Regions from separate parts of the Aquariibacter lacus genome, predicted to be linked through region 1. Evidence: predicted binding sites of a transcription regulator. Region 1 holds the regulator's gene; each other region holds the start of a gene.
The links. The regulator LexA, encoded in region 1, represses DNA repair genes until DNA is damaged. The targets are predictions, from matches to a motif close to ACTGTATNNNNATACAGT.
Positions count from the first base shown of each region.

Region 2: a site for LexA is predicted at 3,519-3,536, ahead of recA (recombinase RecA). Genes of this name have one in related genera too.
Region 3: a site for LexA is predicted at 4,016-4,033, ahead of JI742_RS13705 (LexA family protein). Genes of this name have one in related genera too.

Region 1 is NZ_JAERRA010000001.1:2,000,646-2,008,297, forward strand. It holds gene JI742_RS08960 (DUF4936 family protein) at 1-209, shown strand, start outside; gene JI742_RS08965 (NRDE family protein) at 200-1,129, shown strand; gene JI742_RS08970 (asparaginase) at 1,142-2,215, opposite strand; gene lexA (transcriptional repressor LexA) at 2,304-2,984, shown strand; gene JI742_RS08980 (hypothetical protein) at 3,014-3,256, shown strand; gene phbB (acetoacetyl-CoA reductase) at 3,332-4,078, opposite strand; gene JI742_RS08990 (acetyl-CoA C-acetyltransferase) at 4,182-5,360, opposite strand; gene phaC (class I poly(R)-hydroxyalkanoic acid synthase) at 5,524-7,209, opposite strand; gene JI742_RS13895 (hypothetical protein) at 7,469-7,652, shown strand, end outside.
Region 2 is NZ_JAERRA010000001.1:769,513-777,164, reverse strand. It holds gene rodA (rod shape-determining protein RodA) at 1-1,118, shown strand, start outside; gene JI742_RS03535 (sensor histidine kinase) at 1,143-2,666, opposite strand; gene JI742_RS03530 (response regulator) at 2,767-3,438, opposite strand; gene recA (recombinase RecA) at 3,583-4,722, shown strand; gene JI742_RS03520 (regulatory protein RecX) at 4,913-5,404, shown strand; gene JI742_RS03515 (glutathione S-transferase N-terminal domain-containing protein) at 5,442-6,065, shown strand; gene JI742_RS03510 (sensor domain-containing diguanylate cyclase) at 6,138-7,652, shown strand, end outside.
Region 3 is NZ_JAERRA010000003.1:7,673-15,324, forward strand. It holds gene JI742_RS13680 (lysylphosphatidylglycerol synthase transmembrane domain-containing protein) at 1-530, opposite strand, end outside; gene JI742_RS13685 (decaprenyl-phosphate phosphoribosyltransferase) at 527-1,381, opposite strand; gene JI742_RS13690 (SapC family protein) at 1,515-2,276, opposite strand; gene JI742_RS13695 (symmetrical bis(5'-nucleosyl)-tetraphosphatase) at 2,399-3,238, shown strand; tRNA gene JI742_RS13700 (tRNA-Ser) at 3,282-3,369, shown strand; gene JI742_RS13705 (LexA family protein) at 4,062-4,499, shown strand; gene JI742_RS13710 (VCBS domain-containing protein) at 4,755-7,652, opposite strand, start outside.

The DNA.
Region 1 (7,652 bases):
CCCATCCGGGGCTGGAGGCAAGGCTGCTCGAACGGGTGGACCCGGCAGCCGGCCAGCGCACCTGGATGGAGATTTACCGCCGAGCCGGCGCCGGGCTGGACGAAGCCCTGGCCGCGGCCATCGAAGCGCGGATGGCTGCGCACTGCGCGGCGGCCGGCGTGGGCGGTCGGCACCTGGAGGCCTTCCGCGCGCTGCCGCCATGTGCCTGATCGGCCTGGCGCTGGATGCGCACCCGCGCTTCCCGCTGCTCATCGCCGCCAACCGCGACGAGTTCCGCAGTCGCCCGACCCAGGCCCTGCACTGGTGGACCGATCGCCCACCGGGCGCGGTGCCGGTGCTGGGCGGGCGCGACCTTCAGGCGGGTGGCGGCTGGATGCTGCTCTCGCCGCAAGGCCGCCTGGCCCTGCTGACCAATGTCCGCGCGCCGGCCTGGCAGCGGCCCGAGGCCCGCAGCCGCGGCGAGCTGCCGCTGGGCTGGCTGGAAAGCCGTGCTGAAGCCGAGGCCTGGGCCGCCGCCCATCCGCCGGCGGCGCACAACGGCCACAACCTGCTGCTGGGCGTGCTCGATCCCGCCGGCCGCGGTGCCGGTCGCTGGCATGCGCTGCAAGCCGGCCACGGCGCCTTCGCGCCCGGCCTGCAAGCCCTGGGGCCGGGGGTGCATGGCGTGTCGAATGCCGCGCTGGACACGCCCTGGCCCAAGCTGCGAAGGCTGAAATCGGCCTTGGCCGAGGCCCTGGCGGGCCTGCCGCGGCAGGCGGCCGAGGACCTGCCGCCCGAGGCCACCGACGACGACGCGGCCGAGACCCTGGCCCGGCAGCTCTTCACCGCCCTGGCCGACACGCACCCGGCCGATCCTGGCGAACTGCCTTCGACCGGCGTGTCGCCGGACTGGGAACGCTGGCTCTCGCCCTGCTTCATCCGCACGCCGGACGGGCGCTACGGCACGCTCAGCTCCTCGGTGCTGCTGCTGGAGCGGCGGGCGGGCGGCAGCCGCCTGCTGTGGATCGAGCGCAGCCATGCGGCCGAGGCCGGTGCGCCGGCCCGCGAGCGGCGCATCACCCTGCCCTGGCCGCCCGGCCCGGCTGCGCTGCCGCAGGTGGAGGAGGTGCCGCAGGGCCCGGTCCGCTGAGGCCGATCTGCCTCAGCCCGGCCGCCGCGCGGCCTGCTGCGCCAGCAAGCGCAGCACCAGCTCGACCCGCGCCTGCCAGGGCGAGAGCGCAATGCAGGGCAGCGGCGCGTCCGGCGCCACGGGCCGGGCCAAATCGGCCAGCGGCTCGCAGCCGGCATCGGCCGCTTCCGGGTCGATCACCTCGCCCTCGGGCAGCCGGGTCGTGCGCCAGACCACGCAGCCCTGGGCCCGCGCCCGGGCCAGCGCGGCAGCCAGGCCCTGATGCAGGGTACCGTTGCCGGTGCCGGCGACGATCAGGCCCGCCAGCGGCCGGCCCCCGGCCGGGCGGTGGGCGCAGAGCGCATCGACCAGCTCGCCATCGGCATCGGCATGGCTGGCCAGCACCTCGACCCGCGGCCAGGGTGCGGGCGGCAGGCAAGCCGCGTCCAGGCCCAGCGCAAGCTCGTCGGCCGGCGGCGGGCCGAGCAGGGGCACGGGGTGGCGCAGGCGGCCGCCGTAAAGATCGCCCAGGCGGCCGCGCGGGCCGGGCGCAAAGGCCAGCAGGCGCTGGGGATGCTGCTTGCGCAGGCCGCGCGGCGCCATCAGCTCGCCGCCGAAGACCACGGCCACGCCGGGCGGCGCGGCCGGATCGGCCGCCAGCCGCAGGGCATCGAGCAAATGCCCGGGGCCGTCGGCGCCGCGTGCGCTGGCCGGCCGCATCGCGGCGGTCAGCAGCAGCGGCTTGCGCGGCGCCAGCACGCGGTGCAGCAGCCAGGCGCTTTCCTCCAGCGTGTCGGTGCCGTGGGTCAGCACCAGGCCGCTGACTTCGGGGCGCGCCAGATGGGCCGCACATCGGGCCAGCAGCGGCTGCCAGATGGCAGCCCCCATGTCCTTGCTGTCGACCTGCGCGACCTGCTCATGCTCCAGGGCCAGGCCCTCAAGCTCGGGCAGCGCGGCGAGCAGCACATCGACGCCCTGCCGGGCCGCGCGATAGACCAGATGCTCGTCCGGCCGGGCCGCCAGGCCGGCGATGGTGCCGCCCGTGCCCAGCACGACGACCCGTGCATCTGCGGGGGGGCTTGAGGCGGCGGGGCTTGGCAAGTCCATGGAACTGGTTGAAACTACAGCCACTGGATGAATGAACAGTTTGGGCGCGGCGCGGTGTGCCGGGCCCTGCCGACCAAGGACCGCTCCGATGGACGATCTTCCCAAGCTCACGAACCGGCAGCAGCAGGTGCTGGCGCTGATCCGCCGCGCCATCGAGACCACCGGGGCCCCGCCCACCCGCGCCGAGATCGCGGCCGAACTCGGCTTCCGCTCGGCCAATGCCGCCGAGGAGCATCTGCAGGCCCTGGCCCGCAAGGGCGTCATCACCTTGCTCGGCGGCACCTCGCGCGGCATTCGGCTTCAGTCTGACACATTGCGCGCCATCCACGCCGGCCGTGCCAGCGTGCCCGACGAGCTGCTGGCCAGCCGCGGCGGCGCGCTGCGCCTGCCGCTGGTCGGCCGGGTCGCGGCCGGTCATCCCATCATGGCGCAGGAGCACATCGAGCAGATCCTCGGCGTCGATCCCGCGCTCTTCGCCCGCCGGCCCGATTACCTGCTCAAGGTGCGCGGCCAGAGCATGCGCGACGTCGGCATCCTCGATGGCGACCTGCTCGCCGTGCAGCGCACGCAAGAGGCCCGCGACGGCCAGATCGTCGTCGCCCGGCTGGCCGACGAGGTCACCGTCAAGCGCTTGCGGCGCGTGGCCGGCGGCATCGAACTGCTGCCCGAGAACCCGGACTTCCAGCCCATCCGGGTCGGGCCGGAATCCGGGGATTTCGCCATCGAAGGCCTGGCCGTGGGCCTGATCCGCAACACCGTGCTGAGCTGAAGAAGACCGTGATGAGCCCTGGACCGACCGTGAACCTCTCCCCCGTCCTGCCCGCCCTGCCCCGCGCGGCCAGCCTGCGCCGGCCGCTGACACCCTTCCGCAGCGAACGCCATGTCGCCCCCCTGCCGTCGCCCGGGCGCGCCGTGCGCATCAGCACCGATCCGCGCGACCCGCGACGCGCGGTGATCGGCGGCACCATCGGCCAGGTCTGCGCGGCGCTTGAAGGCATGGTGGCGGTGGAAGCCCTCGGCAGCCTGTCGCGCCGCGACTGAGCCCTGCGAGCAGGACACCATGAAAAAAGCCCGCGGCTTGCGCCGCGGGCTTTTTGCTTCCGGGGCCGAAAGGCCTCAGCCCATGTGCAGGCCGCCGTTGCAGGAGAAGTCGGCGCCGGTGGTGAAGCCACCATCCTCGCCGGCCAGCCAGGCGATCACCGAGGCGATCTCCTCCGGCTTGCCCAGGCGGCGCACGGGGATGCCCGAGATGATCTTGTCCAGCACGTCCTGGCGGATGGCGGTGACCATGTCGGTGGCGATGTAGCCCGGGCTCACGGTGTTGACCGTCACGCCCTTGCTGGCCACTTCCTGGGCCAGGGCCATGGTGAAGCCGTGCATGCCAGCCTTGGCCGCCGAGTAGTTGGTCTGGCCGAACTGGCCCTTCTCGCCATTGACCGAGCTGATGTTGATGATGCGGCCCCAGCCCTTGTCGAGCATGCCGTCGATGACCTGCTTGGTCACGTTGAACATGCTGTCGAGGTTGGTCGACATCACGGCATCCCAGTCGGCCTTGCTCATCTTGCGGAACATGCCGTCGCGGGTGATGCCGGCGTTGTTCACCAGCACGTCAACGGTGCCGTGCTCGGCCTTGACCTTGGTGAAGGCCTCGACGGTCGAGTCCCAGTCGGCCACGTTGCCGACCGAGGCGTAGAAGCTGTAGCCCAGCGCGGCCTGTTCGCCCAGCCACTTGTTGAAGTCGCGGCTCGGGCCGCAGCCGGCGATGACCTTGAAGCCTTCCTTGTGCAGGCGCTGGCAGATCGAAGTGCCGATGCCGCCCATGCCGCCGGTGACGTAGGCCACCTTGCCGTTGTTCGTGCTCATTGATTTGTCTCCTGGATGGGGGTTGAGTCCCTGGGGGTGGAAGCCTCCGGACCGCCACGGCAAGGCGGTCGGAGGCGTCGTCGGGAACCTGGGGGAAGCCGGCTCAGCGCTCGACGGTCAGGGCCACGCCCATGCCGCCGCCGATGCACAGCGAGGTGATGCCCTTCTTGGCATCGCGCTTCTGCATTTCATGCAGCAGGGTGACCAGCACGCGGCAGCCCGAGGCGCCGATGGGATGGCCGATGGCGATGGCGCCGCCGTTCACATTGACCTTGCTGGTGTCCCAACCCATTTCCTGGTGCACGGCACAGGCCTGGGCGGCAAAGGCTTCGTTGATTTCCAGCAGGTCCAGGTCGGCGGCCTTCCAGCCGGCGCGCTCCAGGGCCTTGCGGCTGGCGGGCACGGGGCCCATGCCCATGATCTTCGGGTCCAGGCCCGAAGAGGCATAGGACGCGATCCGGGCCAGCGGCTTGAGGCCCAGGGCTGCCGCCTTGGCCGCGCTCATCACCATCACGGCGGCCGCGCCGTCGTTGATGCCCGAGGCATTGCCGGCGGTGACCGAGCCGGTCTTGTCGAAGGCCGGACGCAGGCCGGCCAGGACCTCGGCGCTGGTCTTCTTGTTGATGAACTCGTCCTGGTCAAAGACCAGCGGATCGCCCTTGCGCTGCGGGATCAGGATCGGAACGATCTCGTCCTTGAAGCGGCCGGATTCCTGCGCGGCAGCGGCCTTCTGCTGGCTGGCCAGGGCCAGCGCGTCCTGCGCGTCGCGGCCGATGCCGTACTGCTTGGCGATGTTCTCGGCCGTGATGCCCATGTGGTACTGGTTGTACACATCCCACAGGCCGTCGTTGATCATGGTGTCGACGAGCTTCCAGTCGCCCATGCGCTGGCCGTCGCGCGAGCCGGGCATCACATGCGGCGAGGCCGACATGTTCTCCTGGCCGCCGGCGATGATGATCTCGCCGTCGCCGTCGCGGATGGCCTGGGCGGCCAGCATCACGGCCTTCAGGCCCGAGCCGCAGACCTTGTTGATCGTGAAGGCGGGCACGCCTTCGGGCAGGCCGGACTTGATCACCGCCTGGCGGGCCGGGTTCTGGCCGCTGCCTGCGGTCAGCACCTGGCCGAGGATGACTTCGCTGATCTGCTCACCGGCCAGGCCGGTGCGCTGCAGCAGGGACTTGATGACGGCTGCGCCCAGCTCGGGGGCGGGCGTCTTGGCCAGCGAGCCGCCAAACTTGCCCACGGCGGTGCGGGCGGCGGCGACGATCACGATGTCGGTCATGGTTCAGGCTCCTCCGGAGTCTTGCAAAGGGGGTGCTAAGGAATCGGGCGATCAGGGAAGGGCGTGATCGATCGGGGATGCGGCAAGGCTGCCCGCGCAGTGTGCGGCGCCGGGGCGGCGCCGTCCCTCGGCGCCAACCCCGACAGAGGCACCCCGCGCGGCCTCACGCGGCGTGCCGCACCCGCACGTAGCGGCCCGGGGCCGGCTCGATCACGGGGTAGCTGGCATTGCCGGCCTGGGCCGGTGCGTTGACCAGCGTGCCCGCCTGGCCGTCGAGCCAGTCGAGCCAGCCCGTCCACCAGCTTCCGGGCTCTTCGGTGGCCGCGGCCAGCCAGTCCTGGGCCGAAGGCACGAGCTGCGCGTTCGTCCAGTGGCTGCGCTTCTTCTTGGCCGGCGGGTTCACCACGCCGGCGATGTGGCCTGAGGCGCCGAGCACGAAGGTCTTGGGGCCGGGCAGCAGGTTCACGCTCTCGTAGGCGCTCTCCCACGGCACGATGTGGTCCTCGCGCGAGGCATACAGGAAGACCGGCATGTCGAGCTTGCGCAGGTCGACCCGCTCGCCGCAGACCACCGTCTTGCCCGGCTCGCGCAGATTGTTTTCGAGGTAGGTGTTGCGCAGGTACCAGCAATACATCGGCCCCGGCAGGTTGGTGCTGTCGGAATTCCAGTACAGCAGGTCGAAGGCCGGCGGCGTCTCGCCCTTCAGGTAATTGCCGACGACGTAGTTCCACACCAGCTCATTGGGCCGCAGGAAGCTGAAGGTCGCCGCAAGCTCGCGGCCCTTGAGCAGGCCCTTCTTGCCGATGGTCATCTCGCGCAGGGACACGGCCTGCTCGTCGACGAAGAGGTCGAGGATGCCGGTGTCGCTGAAGTCGAGGAAGCTGGTCAGCAGCGTCAGGCTCTTGCTGGGCTTTTCGCCGCGCGCCGCGTACACGGCCAGGCCGCTGGTCAGCAGCGTGCCGCCGACGCAGAAGCCCAGGGTGTTGATCTGCGACTGCTTGCTGATCGAGCGCACCGCCTCGATGCAGCCCATCACGCCCTGCTCGACATAGTCGTCCCAGGTGGTCTCGGCCAGCGACTCGTCGGCATTCACCCAACTGATCAGGAAGACCCGGTGGCCGGCCGCCACCGCATGCCGCACGAAGGAGTTCTCGGGCTGCAGGTCGAGGATGTAGTACTTGTTGATGCAGGGCGGAACGATGAGCAGCGGCGTCTTGCGAACCTTGGCGGTCGTCGGTGCGTACTCGATGAGCTGGCAGACCGCGTTTTCGAACACCACGCTGCCCGGCGTGGTCGCCAGGTTGCGGCCCACCTCGAAGACCGATTCGTCGGTCTGCGAAAGATGCCCCTGCCGCAGGTCGTGCAGCAGGTGCTGCATGCCGGCCGACAGGCTCTGCCCCTGGGTTTCGACCGCCTTGCGCAGGGCCTCGGGATTCAGCGCCAGCACATTCGAGGGCGAACTCGCGTCGATGAACTGCTGCACCGCGAAACGCACCCGCTCGCGGGTTTTCTCGTCGCCCTGCACCGCATCGGCCAGCGCCAGCATGGTGCGGGCATTCAAGGCGTAGAGCTGGGCGCCGAGCGCGGCGGCCGGGTTCTCGCGCCAGGCCTCGCCGGCAAAGCGGCGGTCGGCGGCGGGCGGGGCGATCTTGGCCTCCGGTCCGGCGGCCAGGGTGTTCCACAGGGCGGTGGCGTCCTGAAGGTACTGCTGCTGGGCGGCGATCACCGCCTGCGGTTCCAGCGCCATGCCGGACAGGCCCGACAGCGCGCGCTGCCAGCCCTCTTTGAGTGCCTTGCTGGCGGCGCCCAGGCCCGGAAGCTCGGGCAGGCCGGTATTGAATGTGTCCATGGGTCTCCTGGAACGTTGACGCGGCGCTCGGGCGCACCAGGGACATCCCCCGGCAAACCCGCACACCGCGCATTGGAATGCATGTTCAGTGCCATCGATGACATTTCGGTGCGCGCATCGCGCTGCGGCGGTGCACCGGGCGCCCGGGGACACGATCGGGCGTGTGACATGCTGGGGCTTGCGGCTTGCGCAAGCCTGTCGGGTGGGGCCCAGACGACACTGCGTCACCCTCGACACAGCGCCTGCACCGCGCCCCACGATGTACCTCGTCGCCATCGCCTGGATCTACGTCGCCCTCATGATGGCCGTGGCCGAAGCCACCCACGCCAACGGCAGCGTGCTGGGCGGCGTGGTCACCTTCCTGCTCTACGGCCTGGGGCCGGTGGCCCTGGTGATGTACCTGCTCGGTACACCGCACCGCCGCGCGGCGCGTCGGGCGGCCG
Region 2 (7,652 bases), 1.2 Mb from region 1:
TGCAGCCCTTCTTCAGCGGCTTCGACGGCCTGCTGATGCTGGCCGTGCTGCTGCTGGCGGCCATGGGTCTGCTGGTGATGTATTCGGCCGGCTACGACCACGGCACGCGCTTCGTCGACCACGGCCGCAACATGCTGCTGGCCGCCGGGGTGATGTTCGTCGTCGCGCAGATCCCGCCGCAGCAACTGATGCGCCTGGCCCTGCCGATCTATGCGGCGGGCGTGATCTTCCTGATCGGCGTCGAGCTGTTCGGCATCACCCGCAAGGGCGCCACCCGCTGGCTGGACCTGGGCGTGATCGTCGCCCAGCCCAGCGAGGTGATGAAGATCGCCATGCCCTTGATGCTGGCCTGGTGGTTCCAGCGCCGCGAGGGGCAGTTGCGCGGACTGGACTTCCTGGTCGCCGGCCTGCTGCTGGCGCTGCCGGTCGGACTGATCATGAAGCAGCCCGACCTCGGCACCGCGCTGCTGGTGCTGGCCGGCGGGCTCTATGTGATGTTCTTCGCCGGCCTGAGCTGGAAGCTGATCCTGCCGGTGGTGACGGCCGGCGCGGCCGGCGTGATCACCCTGGTCTTCTACGGCGACAGCCTGTGCCAGCCCGGGGTGGACTGGGTGGTGCTGCACGACTACCAGAAGCAGCGCGTCTGCACCCTGCTCGACCCGACGCGCGACCCGCTCGGCAAGGGCTTCCACATCCTGCAGGGCATGATCGCCATCGGCTCCGGCGGGCTGGGCGGCAAGGGCTTCATGAACGGCACGCAGACGCACCTGGAGTTCATCCCCGAGCGCACGACCGACTTCATCTTCGCCGCGGTCGGCGAGGAGTTCGGCTTCGTCGGCGGCCTGCTGCTGCTGGCCTGCTTCAGCTTCCTGATCCTGCGCGGCCTGGTGATCGCGTCCGAGGCGCCGATGCTCTTCTCGCGCCTGCTGGCCGGGGCGATCACCCTGGGCTTCTTCACCTACGCCATGGTCAACATGGGCATGGTCAGCGGCATCCTGCCGGTGGTCGGCATCCCGCTGCCCTTCATCAGTTATGGCGGCACGGCCATGGTCAGCCTGGGCCTGGGCCTGGGCATGCTGATGTCGATCGCGCGCAGCCGCGGGCTGATGCAGCGCTGAGGCTGCGGGTTCGTTCACGCCTTCTCAGGGGTGGACCTCGAGCGCCTCGTCCGGATCGGGCGGCGCGGCGGGTTCGATCCGCGTGCGGCCCAGCGCGGGCAGGCGCAGCGTCACGCGCAGGCCGGGGCCCGTGCCCTCGGGCAGGGGCTCGGCATGCAGGGTGTCGAGGCCGATCTGGCCCTCATGCTGGCGGGCGATCTCGGCGACGATGGCCAGGCCGAGGCCGGAGCCGTCGACCTCGGTGCCCAACGAGCGGTAGAAGGGCTGGAAGACCAGCTCGCGCTCGGCCGGCGGAATGCCGGGACCGGAATCCTCGACCTGCAACCACACCTCGCCCGGCCCGGCGCCGACCCGCACGGTCACCGTGCCGCCCGGCGGCGTGTAGCGCAGGGCGTTGTCGACCAGGTTGCGGATCAGCTCGCCCAGCAGCAGGGGATGGGCCAGCACCTGCACGACCTGGCCGGCGGCGGGCGGCTCAAAGCCCAGGTCGATGCGCCGCTCCAGGGCCTGCGGCACGAAGTCGCGACTGACCTCGGTGGCCAGGCGGGCCAGGTCGACCGCCTCGCGCGGCAGGGGCTGGTGGCGCTGCTCGGCCCGGGCCATGGCCAGCAACTGGTTGACCATGTGGGCCGCGCGCTGGCTGGACCGGGCGATCTGGAGCACCGAGCGCTTGAGCGTGTCGAGGTCGGTCTCGCCATGGTCGATGTCGCGCTGGATCAGCTCGGCCTGGGTGCGCAGGCCGGCCAGGGGGGTGCGGAGCTGGTGGGCGGCGTCGGCGAGAAAGCGCTTCTGCGTGGTCAGCGAATGGTCCAGCCGCGCGAGCAGGTCGTTGATGGCCCGCACCAGGGGGGCGACTTCCTCGGGCGCGGCGCGCTCGTCGATGGGACTGAGGTCGCCGGCCTCGCGGCGGCGGATGCGGTGCTGCAGCTCGTTGAGCGGCGCGATGCCGCGCGCCAGTGCGAACCACACCAGCAGCACCGCGACCGGCAGGATCACGAACTGCGGAAGGATCACGCCCTTGATGATCTCGTTGGCCAGGCGCGAGCGCTTGCCCAGGGTCTCGGCCACCTGGACCAGGGCCGGCGCGGTGGAGCCGGTCTCGGTGGGCGCCACCCACAGATAGGCCACGCGCACCGGCTCGCCATGCAGCAGGTCGTCACGGAAGCGCAGCTCGCCCAGGGGCGCGCGGCCCTCCTCCTCGACGGGCACCAGCAGGTCGCGCACGCCGCCGAGCAGCTCGCCGTGGCTGCCCAGCACCTGGAAGTTCGATTCGTCCGGCGCATCGGAGCGCAGGATCTCGACGGCGGCCGGCGGCAGCTCGAAGCGCAGCCGCGGCGGCCCCCGGCGCCCGCCCGGCAAGACTTGCAGTTGCTGGGCCAGGGCGCGGGCCGTCTCGCCCAGGGCGCGGTCGTAGGGGTGGTGGGCGATGTCCTGCGCGACCAGCCAGGTGAGCGCGACGCTCATCGGCCACAGCAGCAGCAGGGGGGCGAGCATCCAGTCGAGGATCTCGCCGAACAGGGAACGTTGCTCTCGGGTCTTGACCACCATGGCTGCGGGTCGTCGGGGCAGCCGACGGATGTCTTCGGCAGGCAGGGTTGGAGGAAACGGTGCCCCGCCAGGCCGGCCCGGCCCCGGACACCGGAGAGGCTCAGGCCGCGATCTTCTCCAGGCAGTAGCCCAGGCCGCGCACGGTGGCAATGCGCACCGGGCCCTGCTCGATCTTCTTGCGCAGGCGGTGGATGTAGACCTCGATCGCGTTGCTGCTGACCTCCTCGCCCCATTCGCAGAGCTTCTCGATCAACTGGTCCTTGCTGACCAGGCGGCCGGCGCGCTGGAGCAGCACCTCCAGCAGGCTCAGCTCACGGGCCGAGAGCTCGATCATCTGCTCGTTCAGGTAGGCCACCCGCCCGGTCGCGTCGAAGCTGAGCGGGCCATGCTTGATCAGGCTGGAGGCGGTGCCCAGGCCGCGGCGGGTCAGGGCGCGCACGCGCGCCTCCAGCTCGGCCAGGGCAAAAGGCTTGGCCATGAAATCGTCGGCGCCCAGGTCCAGGCCCTTGACCCGCTGCTCGACACTGTCGGAGGCGGTCAGGATCAGCACCGGCAGGCTGTTGCCGCGCGAACGCAGCTTGCGCAGCACTTCCAGGCCGTGCATCTTGGGCAGGCCCAGGTCGAGGATGAGCAGGTCGAAATCCTGCCCGGCCAAGGCCGCATCGGCCTGCGAGCCTGAGCCGACCTGGTCCACCGCATACCCCCCCTGCCGGAGCGTGCGGAGCAGGCCGTCGGCCAGCACCTGATCGTCCTCTGCGATGAGTATCCTCATGGCCGTCTCCTGGACTTCGGTCCTGTCTTGGATGTTGTGGCTTCATTGTAGGGAGCCCGCCGCATCTGCCCCCCAAAACAGCTGTACAAACAAACAGTCTTCGGGATAATCCCGGTCCACCGCCTGCGATGCATGGAGACTGTCATGGACACCCCGACCCCCACCGTGAACCCCGAAAAGACCAAGGCCCTTCAGGCCGCGCTGGCCCAGATCGAAAAACAGTTCGGCAAGGGGACGATCATGCGTCTCGGCGCCGGCGAGGTGGTGGAGGACATCCAGGTCGTCTCGACCGGCTCGCTGGGCCTGGACACCGCCCTGGGCGTCGGCGGCCTGCCGCGCGGCCGGGTGATCGAGATCTACGGCCCCGAATCCTCGGGCAAGACCACGCTGACGCTGCAAGTCATCGCCGAGATGCAGAAGGCCGCAGGCACCTGCGCCTTCATCGACGCGGAACATGCGCTGGACGCGCAGTACGCGCAGAAGCTCGGCGTCAACCTTCAGGAACTGCTGATCAGCCAGCCCGACACCGGCGAGCAGGCGCTGGAGATCGTCGACGCGCTGGTGCGCTCGGGCTCGGTGGACCTCATCGTCGTCGACTCGGTCGCCGCCCTCACGCCCAAGGCCGAACTCGAAGGCGAGATGGGCGACAGCCTGCCCGGCCTGCAGGCCCGCCTGATGAGCCAGGCCCTGCGCAAGCTGACGGCAACGATCAAGAAGACCAACTGCATGGTCATCTTCATCAACCAGATCCGCATGAAGATCGGCGTGATGTTCGGCAGCCCCGAGACCACCACCGGCGGCAATGCACTGAAGTTCTACGCCTCGGTGCGGCTGGACATCCGCCGCGTCGGCAGCATCAAGCGCGGCGACGAGGTCATCGGCAGCGAAACCAAGGTCAAGGTCGTCAAGAACAAGGTCAGCCCGCCCTTCAAGACCGCCGACTTCGACATCCTCTACGGCGAAGGCATCAGCCGCGAGGGCGAGATCATCGACATGGGCGTGACCGCCAAGGTCATCGAGAAGTCCGGCGCCTGGTATGCCTACAACGGCGAGAAGATCGGCCAGGGCAAGGACAACGCGCGCGAATTCCTGCGCGAGAACCGCGATCTCGCGCGCGAGATCGAGAACAAGGTGCGCGCCTCCCTGGGTGTGCCCCTGCTGCCCGGGGCGGAAAGCCCGGCGCCGCCGGCCCCCAGCAAGGCCGGCCGCAAGGCAGGTGCCGCCGCGGCTGCGGCATCGGCGGCGCCCCCGGCCGCCAGCGGCACGGCGCCTGAGGCGGGCTGAGCACGGCCCCGCCCCGAGCCCGGCCGTGAGCACCGGCACAGGCGCATCTCCGCGCGGAGCCCCGGGGGGCCCGGGGGGCCGCAGCGCCGACCGGGCCGACACGGGCGACGATCGCCTGGCCACCCCAGGCGCGCCGGCCGCGTCAGCCGATGAAACAAGCGACGAGACCGCCCGCGAATGGTCCCGGCGATTGAAGGCCCGAGCCCTCGGCCTGCTCGCCCGGCGCGAGCACAGCCCCGAGGAAATGCGCCAGAAGCTGCGCGACAGCCTGCGGCGCTGGCAGGCCGCGGCCACGCAGGCCAGCGCAGACGAGTCAGTGGATGCCGACCTGCCCGAGCCCGACCCCCTGATCGATGCCCTCATCGGCTGGCTTGAAGGCCTGGACCTGCTCAATGCCCAGCGCTTCATCGAAGGCCGCATCCAGGCCCGTAGCGGCCGCCACGGCAGCCCGCGCATCCGCCAGGAGCTGGCCCGGCACGGCCTGGCGCCGGACGCGTCGCAGGCCGCCCGGCTGCGCGCCGAGGACCGCGGCCACGCCCAGGCCCTGTGGCTGCGCCGCTACGGCGAGGTGAGCAGCGATCCGGCCGAGAAAGCCCGGCAGATGCGCTTCCTCGCCGGCCGCGGATTTCCACCCGACGTCGTGCGGGCAGTGGTCAACGGCCGGGGCGGCGAGCCGGACTGAGGCACGATACCGACACCGCATCCTGGGAGATCGCTCAATGAAGCTCTACTACTCGCCCGGCGCCTGTTCACTCGCCCCGCACCTGATCGGCCTTGAGCTGGGCCTGGCGCTGGAACTGGTCTTCGCCAGTCCGCGCAGCAAGAAGCTCAAGGACGGCAGCGACTTCCTGGCCATCAACCCCAAGGGCCAGGTGCCGGTGCTGGAGCTGGACGACGGCGAACGCATCACCGAAGTCGCCGTCATCCTCCAGGTGCTTGCCGATCTTTCGCCCGGCGCCAGCCTGCTGGCCCCCCACGGCGAACGGGCCCGGCTGCGCGCCCTGGAATGGCTGAGCTTCACCGCGACCGAGCTGCACAAGAGCTACGGCCCGCTGTTCAAGCCCGGCATCGACCCGGCCACCCAGGCCTATGCGCGCAGCCTGCTGGCGGGCAAGCTGGCCTGGGTGGAAGGCGAGATCGCCCGCCGCGACGCCGCCGGTCAGCCCTGGCTGCTGCCCCAGGGCTTCAGCGTGGCCGACGCCTACCTCTACAACGTGCTGAGCTGGAACCCCATGGCCGGGGTCGACGACCAGCCCTACCCGGCGCTGCGGGCCTACGTCGCCCGCGTGCAGGCCCGGCCGGCAGTGGGCGCGGCGCGGCGTGCGGAAGGTCTCAAGGACTGAGCCTGGCGAGGCCCGCAGCGTGCCGGCCTCGCGGATACTGGCCTGCCACTTTCCGCCCCGCCCAGCGAGTTCATGACGAGCGATCTCCCTCCCGGTCTCTGGATCGGCGCCGCGGGCGTCGGGATCGGTCTGCTGGGCGGCCTGGTGGCACTGCTGCTGGCGCGCTCGAAGTGCCAGGCACTCGCCGCCCTGCGACGCAGCCAGGCCGAGGAACTGGCGCGGGTCGCGCAGGAGCGGGCCGAGGCGCTGCGGCGCCGGGACGAGTTGCAGGCCTTCGACGAGGTGCTGGCGCTCAACCCTCAGGTCGGGCACTTCATCTGGACCCTCGGGCCGGACCGGCTGTGGCTCTCCCCGCACTGGGCGCCCATGCTCGGCGGCGGGCCCGAGGACCTGCCGCTGTCACTGGATGCGCTGCGCATGCGCATGCATCCGGCCGATCTCGACAGCTTCGACGAAGCCCTCAACGCCCACCTTCAGCGCCGCCTGCCCATGCTCGACCGCGTGCTGCGCCTCCAGCACGTCCGCGGCCACTGGCACTGGGTGCACTGGCAGGGCAAGGCGGTGACGCCGCCGGGCGCCGAGGTGCCCGACCGCATCGTCGGCCACTTCTACGACCTGCATGCGCAGAAGCTGGCCGAGGAGACCCTGGCCTCGGACCGCCGCCTCTTCGACAGCGGCCCGGTCATCGTCGCCAGCCTCGATGCCCAGCCGCCCCACGGCCTGCGCTCGGTCTCGGCCTCGGCCGCCGAAGCCCTTGGCTATCCGCGCGGCAGCAAGCTGATCGGCCGGTCGCTGGACGAGTTGCTGCTGCCCGAGGACCTGGCACCCGTGCTGGCCGACCTGGCCGCCGTGGCCGGCCAGCCGGGCGCCAGCTTCCAGCGCGAGGTGCGGCTGCGCCAGGGCGACGGCGGCAGCCGCTGGCACAGCCTGCATGCCTTGATCGCGGGCTCCGAGGGCCAGACCACGGTGCGCGCCTACCTGCTCGATGTCGAGCGGCTCAAGCAGGCCGAGCGCGAGGCGGCCCGCCAGGCGGGCGAGCTGCAAGTCGCGGTGGAGCACCTGACGCACAACCAGGCTTTTGCCGAGCAATTGCGCGAGCTGTCCGAGAAGATCCAATTCGCGGCCTCGGAGGCCGAGGCCCATGCCCTGCTGGGCGCACGCGGGCCGGAGCTGCTGCCCGGCTGGTCGGCCGCGCTGATGCTGGGGGGCCTGGCGGGCCAGGTCGAGCGGCGGGCCGCCTGGGGGCCGGCGCCCGCCACCGCGGTGCAGGGCAGCCAGGACTGCTGGGCCCTGCGCCTGAGCAAGCCGCACTTTGCCCAGGGCGGCGCCGGGGCCTGCGGCCATGTCGAGGGCCGGCCGGCGCACAGCCTGTGCCTGCCGATTCCCGGCCTGAGCAGCGGCCCGGGCGTCTTGCAGCTTGCCCATGCCGAGGCGCTTGCGGCCGATGCCCTGCGCCAGGCCGAGGCGCGCGCCGCGGCGCTGAGCGAAACCCTGCGCCTGTCCCTCTCCAACCTGCAACTGCGCCTTTCGCTGCAGGAACAGGCCACGCGCGACTGGATGACCGGCCTCTACAACCGGCGCTATTTC
Region 3 (7,652 bases), on a different contig from region 1:
ATCATGTGCGGCAGCATTTCCTCGCGGTGGTGGCTGCCCCAGTCGCTCAGGCGGCCGCGCAGCGCCGGCCACAGCACCGGGGCGGCGGCCAGGCTCAGCAGCAGCAGGGCGAAGAGATCGGCCAGACGCTCGGCGCCGAAGATGCCCAGCGCGCGCATCGGCTCGCCCGGCCGCACCCAGGTGCCGCGTAGCGCCTCGCCGACATTGCCCGGCGTGGCCGTGAAGGCATAGCCGCAGAGGTACAGCCGCATCGCGCGGCGTAGCTTCAGGCGGCAGCCATTCTGTGCCAGCCAGGCCCACCAGCGCCAGCCGCGCAGCAGGTAGTTCAGCCAGCACAGGCCGACCACGGCCAGCACGGTGCCGGGGCGCAGCTTGTCCCAGGCGGCGGCCAGCGCATCGGCCTGCCACAGGCCCAGCACCAGGGCGTACAGGCTGGCCGCCAGGGCCGCAGCGCCGGCCAGGCGCAGCCAGCGCGGGCGGGGGGTGGCGCGGTCCTCGCGGCTTGCGGCGTGCTCGTCGACCGCCCTCATCGCCCGATCACGAAGACCGCGGCCCAGCCCAGCAGGGCGGCGATCAGCCAGGGGTCGCGGGCGATGTCGGAGGCTGCGTCCTCGCCCTGGCCGCCGTGCACGCGCTGGGTGAAGCGCAGCATGCCGAAGACGACCAGCGGCAGGCTGTAGACCAGGCGCTCGCCGTGCAGGGCCTGGGTCTCGGGGCTGGTGGCGTAGAGGCCGTAGGTGACCAGGGTGGCCGTCATGGCCATCGCCACATAGGTGTCGAGCAGCGGCAGGCTGTACTGCTTCATCACCCGGCGCTGCGAGGCGGCGTCATGCGAGGCCTCGGCCCGGCGCTTGCTGAAGCCGAGGAAGAGCGTGACGAAGAGCCCGGTGACCAGCAGCCAGCGCGAGGGCGGGATGCCCACCGCCACCGTACCCGCCAGCAGGCGCAGCATGAAGCCGGCGCTGATGAGGCAGACGTCGATCACCGCCACATGCTTGAGCTTGAAGGAGTAGGCGATGTTGATCAGCAGGTAGAGGCCGATCAGCAGGGCCAGCACCGGCTGGCCGATCACGCAGGCCAGCAGGCCGGCTGCCAGTGCCAGGCCCAGGCCCAGCGCGCCCTTCGCGCCGACCTGGCCGCTGGCGAGCGGGCGGCGGCACTTGGTGGGGTGGCGGGCGTCGGCTTCGCGGTCGACCCAGTCGTTGAGCAGGTAGACCAGGCTGGATGCCAGGCAGAAGGCCAGGGTGGCCACCAGCACGCGTTGCAGGGTGGCGGCCTCGTCCCAGGTGTGGGTGAAGAAGGCACCGGCCAGCACGAAGGCGTTCTTCGGCCACTGATGGGGCCGCATCAATCGGATCAGGGCCTTCAAGGTGCTCGACATCGACGGGTCCGGAAGCAAGGGGCGAACCGGAGGGACCGATTCCAGAGCCTGGATTATCGGCAGCGGCCCGTGACGGCCCGCTTCCGCGGCGTTGCGGGCGGCCGACAGCCCCGTGCCTGGGTGGCGGGCGGGCTCAGCCGCGCGCTGCCGCCTGCCGCCGGCTCAGCCGCTCGGTCAGGCGCACGGCATTGCTGGTGGAGATCAGGTGCGCATGCATCAGGCCGATCGCGCCATTGCGCAGCAGCTCGGCCAGGGTGGCCTCGGGCAGGGCGCGCAGCTTGGTCTCGTCGATCACCTGGATCTGCGCGACGGTCTGCTTTTGGCCGCCCGGCAGGGTCACGTCCAGGTTCACCGACTTCAGCAACTGATGCTGGACCAGCACGTTGCACAGCACCCGGGTGCGTTGCAGTTCCACTTCGAAGGCGTCGAGGAACTTCATTTGCTGCGCCAGCCAGGGGCTTGGCTGGCCGTCGTCTTGCAGCAGCAGCTCGCCGGCCTGCTCGTTGAAGCCGGGCCAGGCGGTGTCGACGATCACGCTGCGCTGGTTCTCGCCCGTGGCGGCATAGCCCAGGGGATAGCGGCGCAGGAAGGCGGGCTGGTAGCGCGCATCCCAACTGCCGTCCTCGGCCACGAACAGATTCTCCTGATCGCGCAGGCCCAGCACCACCACCGGCGCCACCGTCGGCTGCGCACCGGGCTGGCCGGCGGCGGCCGGCGCGGTGACGAAGCCGATCAGGTATTCCTTGCACAGCTCCGGAAACTCGCTGGATGCCACCGGCACCGCCGTCATGCGCGCGGCAACCGACCAATCCGCCACCGGCTGCAAGCGCTTGCCGCGGTGCTGATTGCGGTCGAGCAATTGCGGCTGCATGTAAAGCGTCGGGGTCGGGTTCATCCAGATCTCCAGGGCAAGAACGTTCGATGGGGCTTGGGCCGGACCGCCCGTGGGATCCTGCCGCGGCCCGGATGATGCCAGCCCCGCCGGCTCCGGGGCGTGGCGCCGCTCACAATCGGTCCATGCTTTATGCCGTCGGTGACATCCAGGGTTGTGCGACCGCTTTGTCGCAACTTTTGCAGCGGGTTGATTTCTCGCCCTCGCGCGACCGCCTCGTCGTGCTGGGCGACATGGTCAACCGCGGGCCCGATTCGCTGGGCACGCTGCGCATGCTGGCCGCGTTCGGCGATGCGGTGCAGTGCCTGCTCGGCAACCACGACCTGCATGCCCTGGCCCTCAGCCAGGGCATGCGCCGCCCGCACCGGCAGGACACCCTGGCCCCCCTGTTGGCCGATGCCGAGGCGCCGCGCTGGATCGACTGGCTGCGCCACCAGCCCCTGGCCCTTCAGGCCGGCGGCTGGCTGATGGTGCATGCCGGCCTGCCGCCCGCCTGGGATGCCGAGATCGCCCTGCGCGAAGCCGAGGCTGTGGCCGAGCGCCTGCGCGCGCCGGACTGGCGCGACTTCCTCGCGGTGATGTACGGCAAGCAGCCCGACCTCTGGGATCCGCAGCGCCGCGGCGACGAGCGCCTGCGTTATGCCGTCAATGCCCTGACCCGCATCCGCTACGTGCATGTGGCCGACGGCCGGCTGGATTTCGAGCTGAAGGAAAGTGCCGACCGGGCCCCGCCCGGCCTGTTGCCCTGGTTTGAGGTGCCGGGCCGGGCCAGCGCCGGCACGCCGATCGCCTTCGGCCACTGGTCCACCCTGGGCCTGATCGACCGGCCCGCGCTGCTCGCACTGGACACCGGCTGCGTCTGGGGCGGCCGGCTCAGCCTGGCCTGCCTGACGCCCGGCGCCCGCCGCATCGTGCAAGTCGACTGCCCGCAGGCCTGCGCGCCAGGTGCCGCGGCCTCGCGGTGACACAATCCGCCCCGATCCAGCCGTGCCCTTGCGCGGCTTGCTCGGAAGCTTGGCAGAGTGGTCGATTGCACCGGTCTTGAAAACCGGCAACCCGCAAGGGTTCCAGGGTTCGAATCCCTGAGCTTCCGCCAAGAAGCCTTATAAATCAATAGTTTATAAGCGTTTCGCTTGGCCGCCCCCCAAAGAACCCCCCAAAAAAAAGATGCGCCAGCGAGCGAGGGTTTTCTGACGACCGCCCTCGGCGACGACGTTGCCCGCGTCACGCGGTCTTCCTCGCGCCAAGACTGCTGCCCAGACCGACCGCAGCTCCCATTGCCTTCCTGCTCAATCAGGCACAACCAGTTCACGCCCCAGCGTCCCTGGCCTTCACCCCCGGACTCGACAGTCTCCTCACCGCAGGACGTCGCTTCGGACCCACTGAACCGGCGATAGCTGCCTGCGTGCGGGTGGCTTCCAAAGCAAGGGCGACATGCTGATCGATGTCGGCATGCCCAGTGAAGCCCGCCAAGCCCCGGCGCAGTTCGCCGGTGAGGGTGCGCAAGGCCAGGAGCCCTCGGCCACGCAGACCCGCTGAATGCTCCGGGCCGGGGGAGTCGCTCCACCCCGGCCCGGTCCCCTCGTCCCCTGTGTCCCTCTCGGGAACTTCGCCCAGCCGTTGTGCTGGGCTTTTTTTCATCCGCGGACGGCCCAAGTGGGGGGGCACCCCGGACATCCGGCATCCGCTCCGCGCGCGCGGATGGTTCCGCACCCGGGCCCGAATCCGCCCCGCCTCCGTAAACTGGATAGGTGTACAGCCTCCTGCCCCCCCCTTCATCCGCAGCCTTTGCAGCCAGACGCTGCACCCCGCCCGGTCTGGCAGCTTGACCAAACCCTGCGGGCCGGCTTCCCCTCCCCAGCCCTGGATGAGGGCGCGCCCCGCATCGACCTCAATGAAGTCCTCGTCCGGCACCCGGAGGCCACCTTCGTCATGCGGGTGGCCGGAGACTCCATGCGGGAGGCCGGCATCGACGAGGGCGACACCGTGGTTGTCGACCGGGCCATCCGCCCAGCCCACGGCATGGTGGTGGTGGCCGTCTTCGATGGAGAGTTCACCGTCAAGCGGCTGGAACTCCGGGCAGGCCGACCACGGCTTCTGGCAGCCAACCCCAGCTATCCCGCCATCGAGCCCCGCGAGGGGCAGACCTTGGAGATCTGGGGCGTGGTGGCGCACTGCATCAAGTCCTTTGTGCCGATGGAGGGCAAGGCAGGCTGGGCAGCTTGAACAGCATCCCAGCCGGACACATCGCCCCGGCACGTACTCTCAAGCCCGGAGGTGCGCCACCTCAAGCGACCAGCTTGATCGGCCGAAGCCCCGAGACCGCCCCGACCCCACGCAAGCTACCCCAGGAAGGCAGACCCTCCCGCAGCAGGCTTCAAGTCGCTCGCGCGCTGCCTTCAAGCCCTGCAGCCTACGCAGCCCGCGCCAAGCGGATCCATCGGCCGGCTCACCCGCTCAGGTGAGCCGGCCGCTTGGCGATCAGAACGCGCCCAGCTCCGCCGCGTCCGGCAACACGGTCACCCCGGTCGCCACCAGCACCTGCGCAGCGCTGCTGGCATGGTTCCAGATGGCATAAGTCTGGCCGCCGAGACTGGCCGTGCTGCTGGTGTTCCAGCCACTGCCCAGCCGCAAGGCATCGCCGGCGTTGCCCTCCACCACCAGTTGGTGGCGGTTCACCGCGGCCCCCAGCCCAGTCCAGCCCGTGCCGCTGTTGAAGCTGTTGTGCCCGGCCATGTCCAGCACATCGCGCAGTTGCAGGCTCAGGCTGTTGTTGCCGCTGCCCGTCAGGTCGATGCGCTCGATGCTGTCGATGCGGCCGAAGCCGATGCCGCCGTCGTTGCCCACGTTGGCGATGCTGGCGAGGTTGAAGGCAACCCCGCTGCCCACCACTTGGATCGTGTCGATGCCACTGCCACCATCCACCCGGGCCAGGTTGTCGTTGCTGAGGCCGGTGCTCAGCGCTGCGAGGTTGCTGGCATTGAGCTGGAACACATCGTTGCCGGCGCCGCCGTAAAGCACGTCGGCCCCGCCATTGCCAACCAGGGTGTCGTCCCCGGCCCCGGCGGCGATGTTGTCCTCACCCGCCGTGCCGGTCAGCGTTTCGGCAGCGGCGGTGCCCACCTGGTCGAAGGCGGTCTGGATGAAGGCGCCGCTGGTGCTGCCGAAGATGACGTAGCTGCGGCCGGCATCGGTGCCGGCGCTGGGGTCGCTGCGGTCGGCGCCCACGATCAGGTCGGCCAGGCCGTCGCCGTTCACATCGCCTGCGGCGCTCACGCTGCGGCCGCTGAAGTCACCCGCTGCCTGCCCGTTGATCACGAAGCCGCCCGTGCCCGCCGCCACCGCGCTGAGGTTCACCTCGGTGCCCGTGCTCTTGCCGAAGACGACGTAGCTGCGGCCGGCCTCGAAGCCAGCGCTGGGGTCGCTGCGGAAGGCCCCCACGATCAGGTCGGCCAGGCCGTCGCCGTTCACATCGCCGGCGGCGCTCACGCTGCGGCCGCTGAGGTCATTCGCCGCCTGCCCGTTGATTACGAAGCCACCCGTGCCGCCTGCCACCGCGCTGAGGTTCACCTCGGTGCCCGTGCTCTTGCCGAAGACGACGTAGCTGCGGCCGGCATCGGTGCCGGCGCTGGGGTCGCTGCGGTAGGCCCCCACGATCAGGTCGGCCAAGCCGTCGCCGTTCACATCGCCTGCGGCGCTCACGCTGAAGCCGCTGAGGTCATTCGCCGCCTGCCCGTTGATCACGAAGCCGCCAGTGCCTCCTGCCACTGCACTGAGGATCACCGCCGTGCTCGTGCTCTTGCCGAAGACGACGTAACTGCGACCAGCGTCGGGGCCGGTGATGGGGTTGCTGGCGAATGCACCGACAACTAAATCGGCTAGGCCGTCACCGTTCACGTCGCCTGCAGCGCTCACGCTGCGGCCGCTGTAGTCAAACGCCGCCTGCCCATTGATCACGAAGCCGCCCACCCCCATCGCCACCGCGCTGAGGTTCACCTCGGTGCCCGTGCTCTTGCCGAAGACGACGTAGCTGCGGCCGGCATAGGAGCCGGCGCTGGGGTCGCTATCGGGCGCCCCCACGATCAGGTCGGCCAAGCCGTCGCCGTTCACATCGCCTGCGGCGCTCACGCTGATACCGCTGCGGTCATTCGCCGCCTGCCCGTTGATCACGAAGCCGCCCATGCCCCCCGCCACCGCGCTGAGGTTCACCCCCGTGCCCGTGCTCTGGCCGAAGACGACGTAGCTGCGGCCGGCATCGGAGCCGGCGCTGGGGTCGCTGCCGAAGGCTCCCACGATCAGGTCGGCCAGGCCATCACCGTTCACATCGCCTGCGGCGCTCACGCTGAAGCCGCTGAGGTCAAGCGCCGCCTGCCCGTTGATCACGAAGCCGCCTGTGCCCCCCGCCACCGCGCTGAGGTTCACCTCGGTGCCCATGCTCTTGCCGAAGACGACGTAGCTGCGGCCGGCATCGGAGCCGGCGCTGGGGTCGCTGCCGTTGGCTCCCACGATCAGGTCGGCCAGGCCGTCGCCGTTCACATCGCCTGCGGCACTCACGCTGAAGCCGCTGAAGTCAACCGCCGCCTGCCCGTTGATCACGAAGCCGCCCACGCCCGCTGCGATGGCCGAGAGGTCCACTGGAGGCGCTTGCACATTGTTCAGACCCACGCCCTCACGCACCAGCACCTGCGCCGCGCTGCTGTCGTGGTTCACGATCACATAGTTCTGGCCCCCCAGGCTGGCCGTCGTGCTCGAGCGGGTCCAGCCGGCGTCGAAGTTGACGGCATCGCCTGCATTGCCCTCCACCACCAGTTGATGGCGGTTCACTTCTGCCCCCAGCCCGCTCCAACCGCTGCCGCTGTTGAAGCTGTTGTGCCCGGCCATGTCCAGCACATCGCGCAGTTGCAGGCTCAGGCTGTTGTTGCCGCTGCCCGTCAGGTCGATGCGCTCGATGCTGTCGATGCGGCCGAAGCCGACACCACCGTCGTTGCCCACGTTGGCGATGCTGGCGAGGTTGAAGGCAACCCCGCTGCCCACCACTTGGATCGTGTCGATGCCACTGCCACCATCCACCCGGGCCAGGTTGTCGTTGCTGAGGCCGGCGCTCAGCGCTGCAAGGTTGCTGGCATTGAGCTGGAACACATCGTTGCCGGCCCCGCCGTAGAGCACGTCGGCCCCGCCATTGCCAACCAGGGTGTCGTCCCCGGCCCCGGCGGCGATGTTGTCCTCACCCGCCGTGCCGGTCAGCGTTTCGGCAGCGGCGGTGCCCACCTGGTCGAAGGCGGTCTGGATGAAGGCGCCGCTGGTGCTGCCGAAGATGACGTAGCTGCGGCCGGCATCGGTGCCGGCGCTGGGGTCGCTGCGGTCGGCGCCCACGATCAG